DNA from 2 places in the Paenibacillus kribbensis genome. Region 1 is predicted to be linked to the other one. Evidence: a T-box and tRNA genes for the amino acid it is inferred to sense, from the RefSeq annotation. Region 1 holds a T-box; the other holds one or more tRNA genes.
The links. A T-box is a leader RNA that pairs with one kind of tRNA and senses whether it is charged. The one in region 1 lies ahead of tyrS (tyrosine--tRNA ligase), so its partner is inferred to be a tRNA-Tyr.

Region 1 (5,514 bases):
TCTGAGAACACCTTGGAGCCGTCAGCCATGACAACCTTGCCAAGCCGTTGGAAGCTGCCGCCATCTGTAGAACGGTAAAGACGATATCCTACGACGTCGCTGTTTCCGCTTGGACTAAAGCTGATTATGGCCTTTCCATCGCTGTAGCTAACGCTGACGCTCGCCGGAGCATTAGGAGCAGTACCGTCGTCCTTGCGTGGATCGACCTGAGTAGGAGCTTCCTTATCTGCATCCTCAGGGAGATAGTAGGACAACGAGTTATGTCGTTTCATCACCGTAAAGGCCTGCTCAAGCTCTTTAATCAATTCTGAGATGGGTTTTTCCCTTTTTCGAACCGTTCGTTCATACAACATATCATCCGGTGTACTATCGCGTGGAATGTAATTCACACCTTGATAGGTGATATATTTGGCACGGGTAACGCCATTTTCACTATTTTTGGGTAAATACTTACTGTTGTAAATATCCGAACCATACGCGGATGCTGTACGGCTTACAATACCGTCAGGTCGCTTGAAGCTGTCCGTTTGGAACAGCTGGGAATCTTTGGCCGTTACTTCATTCATAATCAGAGCCCATAAGCGACGTGCACGCTCTTTTTGTACTTTTGTTTCAAGCTTATTGACAGGCTGCTTGTAACCGACCCACACACCCAATGTAACGTCAGGCGTAAATCCCTCGAACCAAACATCGGTATAGGATTGTGTAGTACCTGTCTTGCCGGCAATCGGAATCTTGCCAGCTTGATTGAAGTTGCGCTTCACCAGTCTGCCTGTACCCTCCGACACTGCTGTACGCAACATATCCGTCATCAGATAGGCCGTTTGCGGCGTGAAGGCTTGTACAGGATTAGGCTGATGCTTGTACACAATATTGCCTTGCGAATCCACAATCTTTTCAATCATATAAGCGTCATTAAATACACCGCCGTTAGGAATGGCTCCGTAGGCATTTGTTAGCTCCTCGACAGTCACCCCGTGGGCCAAGCCGCCAAGCACACCCGTTTGGGCGTTATTATCACTCGGTTCCAGGGTGGTAATGCCCAACTTTTTGGCGAAAGCCCAAGCCTTGCTAATACCTACTTTTTCGTTAAACAGCTTGAGCGCTATTGTGTTTAGCGATTGATTCAGTGCATAACGTGCTGTAACCAATCCTTGATAGCGGTTGTTCGCATTTTTCGGAATATGATATCCGTTGCTGCCATCTTTCAAAATAATAGGAGCGTCGTCCACGATGCTGCCGGGCTGCACAAGACCACTTTCCAATGCAGGAAGATAGGCGGCAATGGGCTTCATCGCTGATCCCGGCTGACGCACCATCTGAGTAGCATAATTCATCTGTTCCTTTTGGAAGTCCCGGCCTTCCATCATCCCGAGAATCGCGCCTGTTTTATGCTGAATCAAAATGGCCGCTGCTTGCTCATCACCCTTGGTTTTACTGGTGGCAGAGAAGTTGTTTTTATTTTCTGCAATTTGGCGCATGGATTTGTATACGCTCTTATCAATGGTGGTGTAGACCATATAGCCACCCGTGCGAAGCTGTTGTTCGGCCTCTTTGAGCAAATCGTTATCATCCTTGGTCTTGGCATCTGCACCAGCATTGGCCGCCTGGCCCGGATTCGTGACGGACATCAGTGCCTGCGCAGCTTGCCGTTCTGTTTCCATCATAAGGTATGGATAGGTGTTATAAGCTTTTACAGTACGAGGTGCAAGAGATTTTTTAATATCAAAAGCCATTGCTTCATCATACTGAGCTTTATTGATTTTATTTTCTTCGAGCATTCGACTGAGCACCAGATGTTGACGATTTATTGCCCTTTTAAAGCCGGACTCATTAAACTCGCCCTTACCGTTGAAAGCAGAATAAGAAGAAGGAAGCTGCGGCAGTCCTGCCAGATAGGCGGCCTGTGCCACATTGAGCTTATTTAGATCATTTTCGTTAAAAATACCCTTGGCGGCTGCTTTGATGCCAAAGACGTTGTAACCGCTTGAGCCGTTTCCAAAAGGTACTTTGTTGAGATAGGCTGTAATAATTTGCTGCTTGCTCAGAAAGCGCTCAAGGCGCAGAGACAGCAGAATTTCCTTGACCTTGCGATCATCTGTGCGATCAAGATTCAGAAAAACACGACGCGCAAGCTGTTGAGTCAGGGTGCTCCCCCCGGTTTGTACAGACTCATGCAGCGCTTTTTGTTTTACAGCGCGCAGCGTTCCTGACAGATCGACACCTTTGTGCTCGTAAAAATGGTTATCCTCAATAGCAATGACTGCGTCAATGACGAGTTGCGGAATCTCCTTAAACGTGACGGGCCGCCGATCTTCCTCTGTCCGGAGCTGTCCGATGGGAGAGCCGTCATTGAAATAAGCAAAGCCCGTTATTGCATTCTTATTTACTTCCTGTTCAATCATGGATCTGGAACGCACTGGCTCGTTTTTGACAATAGAGGCTATATAGCCGGCGGCTGCTCCTCCTGCGAACAGTACCCCCATACAACCGATGATGATGACCCACTTTATGACACGGCCGAGCCTTCGCATGGTTGTCCTTAAGCGGGAAGGCTTTGGCTCTGATACGTTGTTTTTTTCTTCAACCATTAAGTCTTCCTCCTTTTTAACAGCCATTATTATAGCATAAAATTACAAAATGAACCCATATGCTAAAAAGCCTGTCTTTTGGTGTCGTTGACTACACAAAAGCAGTATGTTATAAATAGGACAAAGTAAATATCGTGAAAAGCAGAGAAAGACTTCAGTAGAAGGTGGAATCACGTTGTGCAGAGAGCCGATGGATGGTGTGAATCGGTAGCGTCCCATCTTTGAATTACCGTCTGGAGCTGTCTGGATGAATGGCATTGCCTTTGCAGATTTGCGAAGACGACGATAGTAATCCAGTACCGGGTGTAGACCCGTTATAGAAATGAAGTGAAAGAAACGCTTGTTTTGGCATACGTTTCTTTAATTAGGGTGGTAACGCGAGCAGCTCCTTCTCGTCCCTTGGGATGAAAGGGGCTTTTTGGTTTGTTTAATATGGTAATATTTGGATCATAAAATAGGAGGAATACAGGATGAAATGGGAAGAATTGAAGCCTGAGCAACAGGCAGAGGTAGAGCGACAACTTGATGTGATTCAGCGGGGAGTGGCGGAAATTGTGCCAGAGGATGAGCTGAAGCGCAAGGTTATCAAGTCAGTGGTAAGCGGTGAGCCGCTCAAAATCAAGCTGGGTCTTGATCCGTCTGCACCTGATATTCACATCGGACACACGGTTGTTATGCACAAACTGCGCCAGTTTCAGGAACTGGGGCATCATGTGCAGCTGATTATTGGAGATTTTACAGGGAGAATCGGTGATCCAACAGGCAAATCGGAAACCCGGAAGCAACTGACTGAAGAAGATGTACAGCGTAACGCGCAAACGTATAAGGAACAAATTTTTAAAATTCTTGATCCTGATAAAACAAAGGTATACTACAATTCCGAATGGTTGGGACCGATGTCTTTTGCTGATGTGGTAACCTTGTCCGCCAAGGTCACTGTTGCCCGCATGCTGGAGCGGGATGATTTTACAAAAAGATACCAAAACGGCTTGCCAATCAGCATTCACGAGTTCTTCTACCCTCTGATGCAGGGCATGGATTCGGTAGCTCTGAAAAGCGATATTGAGCTGGGAGGAACGGATCAAAAGTTCAACCTGCTGATGGGCAGAACTCTGCAAAAAGAATACGGTGTAGAGCCGCAGGCGACCATCATGCTGCCACTGCTTGAAGGACTGGATGGCGTGCAGAAGATGAGTAAAAGTTTGGGGAACTATATTGGTGTTGATGAGGAACCGAACGAAATATACGGGAAATCGATGTCCGTTCCTGATGAGCTTATGCTGAAATATTTTGAGCTTGCAACGGATATCAACAATGAGGAGCTTGCGGAGCTGGCAACAGGCGTGCAGGATGGTTCCGTGCATCCGCGTGATGCTAAAATGAAGCTGGCCGGAACGCTGGTACGCATGTACCATGGTGAGGAAGCGGCGGAAGCAGCCAAGCAGCATTTTGTGACTGTATTCCAGCAACGTGCGCTGCCTGATGATATCGAAGAGTTCACCTTGACGGCTGATCAATTGGAAGAAGGCGGAATTCGTGTGATCCAGCTGCTGACTCATCTGGGCTTTGCGGCATCTAATGGTGAAGCAAAACGTAGTATCCAGCAGGGTTCGGTCAAAATTAATGAAGAGAAGTGGACCGATGTGAACGAAGCATACACGCCGAAGGAAGGCGACATTGTTCAGGTAGGTAAACGAAAATTTGCTAAAATCAAGCTCGGATAATTCAAATCCATTTACAAGCAGCGCTGAGATCGGTATAGCATCTCTGCGTTGCTTTTTATTTTTGCCGAGTGAAAGGCCGTGGTAAACTTAGCACAAATAATCAAACAAGCAGGCGCAGGATTGTTCATAATGGATTGCGTGGGCTTGCACAATTTTCGTGTAGGGAAATAACCAAAACAATAACAAGTGCGGGGAAGGTTTGTATGGACTATTTTAAACGAATTCAGTGTGCGATTGAATTTATTGAATTGAATCTGCGGGAGGATCTGAACATTACTGAGGTTGCTTCACAAGCTTGCTTTTCAGCCTTTCATTTCCAGCGGGTTTTTCAGGCCATTTCGGGCTTTACGGTTCAACAATATATAAGAAGGAGGAGATTGTCCGAGGCGGCTGCAAGGCTGAAACAATCCAGTCAAAAGGTATTAGACATCGCTATTGAGTATCAGTATAACTCGCAAGAAGCATTTACCCGTGCTTTTGAAAAGAGTTTTGGTATCACCCCTGGGAAATATCGCGACAGTGATATTGAGCTCCCCGGGCAAAGCAAGATCAATTTTCTGGATTATCAAAAAAACACGAAGGGAGATTTGGATATGAAGAAGCCAGTGATGCGGCAACTCGAAACGATTAAAATCATAGGGCATGAATATAAAACAAATCTAAACAATGAGCAACATTATAAAGAAATCCCGGGATTCTATGATCACTTTGGGGCCAATGAATATTTTATGTGTATTCCGAACAAAATCGCACCGGGAATGTCATATGGGATTGCTTGTCGTTTTGAAGACGACGGTGCATTTTCATTTGTGGTGGGCGAGGCAGTTGGGAAAGAATCGAATGAGCTGGCAGAGGGTTTCATATATATGGAGATTCCTGCGGGGAAGTATGCCGAATTTGACGCTTCAGGCTCAAATGGACGAGTTCAGGATGTACGAGATTTCATCTACGGCATATGGCTTCCCAATTCTAATTTTGAACGGAGGGAGGGGCCTGATTTTGAAATTACGGATGTGATGAATTCTTCCTTTCCTGATCATTTGAGCATCAAGGTGTATATCCCCATTGAATAAAAGCCGCAGACTAGACGCATGGGGAATACAAAAAGCACCCGAACTTTGTTCGGGTGCTTTTCGGTGCTAATGCAAGGATTAGCGGTTGTAGAATTCGACGATTTGTTTTTCGTCGATATCTTGAGA
Region 2 (5,514 bases), 2.7 Mb from region 1:
TGAGCGCCAGCTTGAGGGGAGGCATCCTTGGGATACCACCCTGATCGTATCTAGGTTCTAACTTGGTACCGTAAGCCGGTACGAGGACAGTGTCAGGTGGGCAGTTTGACTGGGGCGGTCGCCTCCTAAAGAGTAACGGAGGCGCCCCAAGGTTCCCTCAGAATGGTTGGAAATCATTCGAAGAGTGCAAAGGCAGAAGGGAGCTTGACTGCGAGACCTACAAGTCGAGCAGGGACGAAAGTCGGGCTTAGTGATCCGGTGGTACCGCATGGAAGGGCCATCGCTCAACGGATAAAAGCTACCCTGGGGATAACAGGCTTATCTCCCCCAAGAGTCCACATCGACGGGGAGGTTTGGCACCTCGATGTCGGCTCATCGCATCCTGGGGCTGAAGTAGGTCCCAAGGGTTGGGCTGTTCGCCCATTAAAGCGGTACGCGAGCTGGGTTCAGAACGTCGTGAGACAGTTCGGTCCCTATCTGTCGTGGGCGTAGGAAATTTGAGAGGAGCTGTCCTTAGTACGAGAGGACCGGGATGGACGTACCGCTGGTGTACCAGTTGTTTCGCCAGAAGCACAGCTGGGTAGCTATGTACGGAAGGGATAAGCGCTGAAAGCATCTAAGCGTGAAGCCCCCCTCAAGATGAGATTTCCCAATACGTAAGACCCCTTGAAGACGACGAGGTAGATAGGTTGGGGGTGGAAGTGCAGTAATGCATGGAGCTGACCAATACTAATCGGTCGAGGGCTTATCCTAAAGATAGGACGCAATGGAGTTTCGGATCCAGTTTTCAGGGTGTAACACCTTGAAGGTATGTACAAGTGCATACGAAAAGCGCATTGAAATTCATTCACACGATATGTGATGAATCAAGTTTCAATACGGAAGAATTTGCGAGGCAAATTCATGTTTGGTGGCGATAGCGGAGGGGTTCCACACGTACCCATCCCGAACACGACCGTTAAGCCCTCCAGCGCCGATGGTACTTGGACCGCAGGGTCCTGGGAGAGTAGGACGCCGCCAAGCGATATCCTTTAGAGGATAATAAAGCTGTAAATATTAGGGCCTTTAGCTCAGCTGGTTAGAGCGCACCCCTGATAAGGGTGAGGTCGGTGGTTCGAGTCCACTAAGGCCCACCATTTCTTAATTAATACAACATGATTGGGGCCATAGCTCAGCTGGGAGAGCGCCTGCCTTGCACGCAGGAGGTCAGCGGTTCGATCCCGCTTGGCTCCACCAATATTCCCTGATAGCTCAGTTGGTAGAGCACTCGACTGTTAATCGAGTTGTCACAGGTTCGAGTCCTGTTCGGGGAGCCATATTTTGAATATTTTTGACTTATATATATAAGGTGGCGGCGTAGCTCAGCTGGCTAGAGCGTACGGTTCATACCCGTGAGGTCGGGGGTTCGATCCCCTCTGCCGCTACTCGGAGAGATACCCAAGTGGCTATAAGGGGACCCTCTGCTAAGGGGTTAGACTGCGAAAGTGGTGCGAGGGTTCGAATCCCTCTCTCTCCGCCACACCTTTAAAAATTCAGAATTTATTTTGTAAGGCCCGTTGGTCAAGGGGTTAAGACACCTCCCTTTCACGGAGGTAACAGGGGTTCGAATCCCCTACGGGTCATAATATGGAGGCTTAGCTCAGCTGGGAGAGCATCTGCCTTACAAGCAGAGGGTCGGGGGTTCGATCCCCTCAGCCTCCACCATTAATAATTTTTAAAGAAATCCCTTTTACTATCGCGGGGTGGAGCAGTTCGGTAGCTCGTCGGGCTCATAACCCGAAGGTCGTAGGTTCAAATCCTGCCCCCGCAATTAATTTCCTGATGGAAATGCCTCTGGAACTGTGGTGTAGAGGCCTAACATGCCTGCCTGTCACGCAGGAGATCGCGGGTTCGAATCCCGTCAGTTCCGCCATTCTAATATGTATAATTTAGTAGTACAACATAATATGGCTCGGTAGCTCAGTCGGTAGAGCAGAGGACTGAAAATCCTCGTGTCGGCGGTTCGATTCCGTCCCGAGCCACCTTTCAAGTGGGAATGAGTAATGTGCCGGTGTAGCTCAATTGGTAGAGCAACTGACTTGTAATCAGTAGGTTGGGGGTTCAAGTCCTCTCGCCGGCACCATTTTGGAGGATTAGCGAAGTGGCCAAACGCATCAGACTGTAAATCTGCTCCCTTACGGGTTCGGTGGTTCGAATCCATCATCCTCCACCAGTCTTTTCTTAATCATATGGCGGTCGTGGCGAAGTGGTTAACGCACCGGACTGTGACTCCGGCATTCGTGGGTTCAAGCCCCATCGGCCGCCCTTTATTCTTATTAATGGGGATTAGCCAAGCGGTAAGGCAACGGACTTTGACTCCGTCATGCATAGGTTCAAATCCTATATCCCCAGCCATTAAGAGCCATTAGCTCAGTTGGTAGAGCACCTGACTTTTAATCAGGGTGTCGAAGGTTCGAGTCCTTCATGGCTCACCATTTATAATTATTTTGCGGTCGTGGCGGAATTGGCAGACGCGCACGGTTCAGGTCCGTGTGGGCTAACCCCCCGTGGAGGTTCGAGTCCTCTCGACCGCACCATATTTTGCGGACGTGGCTCAGCGGTAGAGCATCGCCTTGCCAAGGCGAGGGTCGCGGGTTCGATTCCCGTCGTCCGCTCCATTATCCATACGGCGCCATAGCCAAGTGGTAAGGCAAAGCTCTGCAAAAGCTTCATTCCCCAGTTCAAATCTGGGTGGCGCCTTAACGCTCATTATGGATTACAATATGCGCCCTTAGCTCAGCTGGATAGAGCGTTTGACTACGAATCAAAAGGCCGGGAGTTCGAATCTCTCAGGGCGCGCCATTTCTAAAAAAATGTATAATGTCGGGATGTAGCTCAGCTTGGTAGAGCACCTGGTTTGGGACCAGGGGGTCGCATGTTCAAATCGTGTCATCCCGATACTGATTTGCGGGTGTAGTTCAATGGTAGAACTCCAGCCTTCCAAGCTGGTAGCGTGGGTTCGATTCCCATCACCCGCTTTTTGCTATAGCGGATTCTTGTTGCCTCAGTGGTGACACCTTATAAATAAAGAGAGCCTGTCTGGAGACAGTGCTCTCTCTTTTTTTATTATATTTTCTAAATAACGATATGATGAATATTGAGGATTTGCGCTATCTGGTGCATACCCCACAAATAAGTTTGCGGATATACACCGATTACGATCCAACGGCCGATTTTACACGGGAATGGTGAGCTGGATGGAGGTTCCTTGCTCTGGTGCGGAGGTCATGCTCATATATCCTCCTACTCCTCTAGCCCGTTCTTCCATGCTAAACAGTCCAACGCCCTCTCCTTGGGATTCTTCAGAGAATCCGATCCCCTCATCCCAAATGCTCACTTGTATGATTTCTCCCTGATCTTCTACGTCGACATGTGCTTCTGCTACGTCTGCATACTTGGCTACATTCGTTAATGCTTCCTGTACAATCCGATAAATAGCTATTTCCTTACGGATATCAAGGCGTTTACGTAGGTTACACTGAAAATGGACCTCAATACCGTAATGCGAGCAAAAGTTTTCAATATAGGTTCGTATGGCTGGTACGACACCTAAATCATCCAGAACTGAGGGACGTAGTTCCCATGCTAGTCCGCGGACGTCTTTAATGATGTCGGTCACTTGTGAACGCAGATTTTCCAGAACAGGACTAGGCTGTTCAGCAAGTTGGCTATCTAGTTGAATAATTAGAGAAAACAAGCTTTGTCCGATCCCATCATGCAATTCTCTTGAAAAACGCTTGCGTTCTTCCTCCTGAATTTGCATTACTTGCGTCATCATCGTCTGAAGCTCAGCCTCGACCTTTTTCAGCTTGGTGACCTCATTACGGATTGCTAAGTGCTGATAGGGTTTGCCTTCCTCGTCCATGAACGGAACGATTGTGGTATTCACCCAGTAATAGCTGTTATCCTTAGCCCGATTGCGTATTTCTCCTTGCCATACCTGGCCTGAGCGTATGGTGGTCCACAGGTTTTTCATGAACGCGGAAGTATGGTAGCCTGAATTAATGAGCCGATGATCCCGACCGATCAGTTCTTCACGACTGTACTGCGAAATCTCACAGAACTTGTCGTTCACGTACTGAATAATGCCACGATGATCGGTCAAAGCAACGATGGAGGAAGTATCTAATGCAAGTTTCAGGTTGGATAGCTGGTGAAGTGAGTTACGCAGTTCATGGAGAAAAGGGGACTCCGGGATATAAGCTTCCAAATCATTTAGTAACTTATCAGCCGACTCACCAAAAGCGTGCTGCGGCAAAGGATTAGAAGATTCATTCATAGTGCAGCAGCCCCTTTTTAAGTGCAAATTTGACCAACTCAGGCCGTGTTTTCAGGTTAAGCTTTTCCATAAGGTTACTTTTGTGGGACTCTACGGTTTTGACGCTAATTACCAGATGCTCGGCAATTTCCTTATTGGCATATCCTTTCGCTATCCATGACAGAATTTCCTTTTCACGCTCGGAAAGGGACTCATAGGGTCCGGCAATGCCTTCCTGTTTGATCTTGTCCAGATATTCACTCATCAGTCGTTTGGTCGCATTTGGGTACAAATAGGCGCTGCCTTCGGCCACAGACTGAATGGCTGCGAGTAATTCCTCGTGAGGTGCACTTTTTAAAATGTATCCGGATGCCCCGGCCTGAATGGCCCGGAATAGGTATTCCTCATCGTCATGCATCGTTAGGATAAGAACTTCAGTATCAGGCAACTTTTTTTTTAATTCAGTGGTTGCTGTTAGACCGTCTTTGCCAGGTGGCATGCTAAAATCCATGAGCACTACATTGGGTTGCAGCTCCACCGCCTTGCGGATCGCCTCATCACCGTCTGCAGCATCTCCTACCACCTTAATGCCGTTTTTGCCGTCCAATAGGGCCATGAGGCCGGAACGTACGACAACATGATCATCCACTACAAGTATACGAATCAATTTGTCATCCCCTCGAACGGTAAAAAAACCGTGCGTTTTGTCATAATCATAGCAAATTTTAGGGATTTCAATCAATATAGTCAGCTGGGTATGTCCATATTTAGCAAATATCTGTTGTTATCTATAAAAGTATGAAGAAGCTTATGAAGTAGGGGGGTGAGTACATAGCTCACCAAGCCGCTGAGCGACTCGAGTTGCCTCGGCTACTTCGGAATCGGTGAACGTCCTTACATCGCGGTTACCAAGAAGTAGCACACCATTCGGTAAATTACCTGTGCTGGAAAAGGGAATAGCTATAGCAGAATGAAGCTGCTCAGCCAGCATCAGCGCACATTCCTGACGCAGACGTATGCTGCCAGGCAGCAAAGCATTCACAGTCACGGTACGTCCCAGACGAACTGCCAGCCCGGCAATGCCGTGTCCCACTTTAAAAGAAATAAGGCGATAACGATTGCTTCGGCTGCCAGAGACGTAATACCAATGTAACTTACCGCCTCCTGATTTGGACATGAATGCAAGGGCAGTGAGATCTCCATAGATGCGATCCCTT

Region 2: it encodes a tRNA-Tyr, which carries the amino acid that the T-box ahead of tyrS (tyrosine--tRNA ligase) is inferred to sense. The anticodon was not compared.

What each region holds. Positions count from the first base shown of each region.
Region 1 is NZ_CP020028.1:2,113,169-2,118,682, forward strand. Features, by position in the region: gene B4V02_RS09470 (penicillin-binding protein 1A) at 1-2,591, opposite strand, end outside; T-box leader at 2,727-2,994, shown strand; gene tyrS (tyrosine--tRNA ligase) at 3,062-4,315, shown strand; gene B4V02_RS09480 (AraC family transcriptional regulator) at 4,519-5,388, shown strand; gene rpsD (30S ribosomal protein S4) at 5,467-5,514, opposite strand, start outside.
Region 2 is NZ_CP020028.1:5,195,759-5,201,272, reverse strand. Features, by position in the region: rRNA gene B4V02_RS23250 (23S ribosomal RNA) at 1-753, shown strand, start outside; rRNA gene rrf (5S ribosomal RNA) at 907-1,023, shown strand; tRNA gene B4V02_RS23240 (tRNA-Ile) at 1,060-1,136, shown strand; tRNA gene B4V02_RS23235 (tRNA-Ala) at 1,161-1,236, shown strand; tRNA gene B4V02_RS23230 (tRNA-Asn) at 1,241-1,316, shown strand; tRNA gene B4V02_RS23225 (tRNA-Met) at 1,351-1,424, shown strand; tRNA gene B4V02_RS23220 (tRNA-Ser) at 1,428-1,519, shown strand; tRNA gene B4V02_RS23215 (tRNA-Glu) at 1,551-1,622, shown strand; tRNA gene B4V02_RS23210 (tRNA-Val) at 1,629-1,704, shown strand; tRNA gene B4V02_RS23205 (tRNA-Met) at 1,737-1,810, shown strand; tRNA gene B4V02_RS23200 (tRNA-Asp) at 1,836-1,912, shown strand; tRNA gene B4V02_RS23195 (tRNA-Phe) at 1,949-2,021, shown strand; tRNA gene B4V02_RS23190 (tRNA-Thr) at 2,047-2,122, shown strand; tRNA gene B4V02_RS23185 (tRNA-Tyr) at 2,127-2,212, shown strand; tRNA gene B4V02_RS23180 (tRNA-His) at 2,232-2,304, shown strand; tRNA gene B4V02_RS23175 (tRNA-Gln) at 2,320-2,394, shown strand; tRNA gene B4V02_RS23170 (tRNA-Lys) at 2,399-2,474, shown strand; tRNA gene B4V02_RS23165 (tRNA-Leu) at 2,489-2,576, shown strand; tRNA gene B4V02_RS23160 (tRNA-Gly) at 2,583-2,657, shown strand; tRNA gene B4V02_RS23155 (tRNA-Cys) at 2,668-2,739, shown strand; tRNA gene B4V02_RS23150 (tRNA-Arg) at 2,765-2,841, shown strand; tRNA gene B4V02_RS23145 (tRNA-Pro) at 2,864-2,937, shown strand; tRNA gene B4V02_RS23140 (tRNA-Gly) at 2,947-3,017, shown strand; gene B4V02_RS23135 (PAS domain-containing sensor histidine kinase) at 3,215-4,318, opposite strand; gene B4V02_RS23130 (response regulator) at 4,311-4,964, opposite strand; gene B4V02_RS23125 (GAF domain-containing protein) at 5,106-5,514, opposite strand, start outside.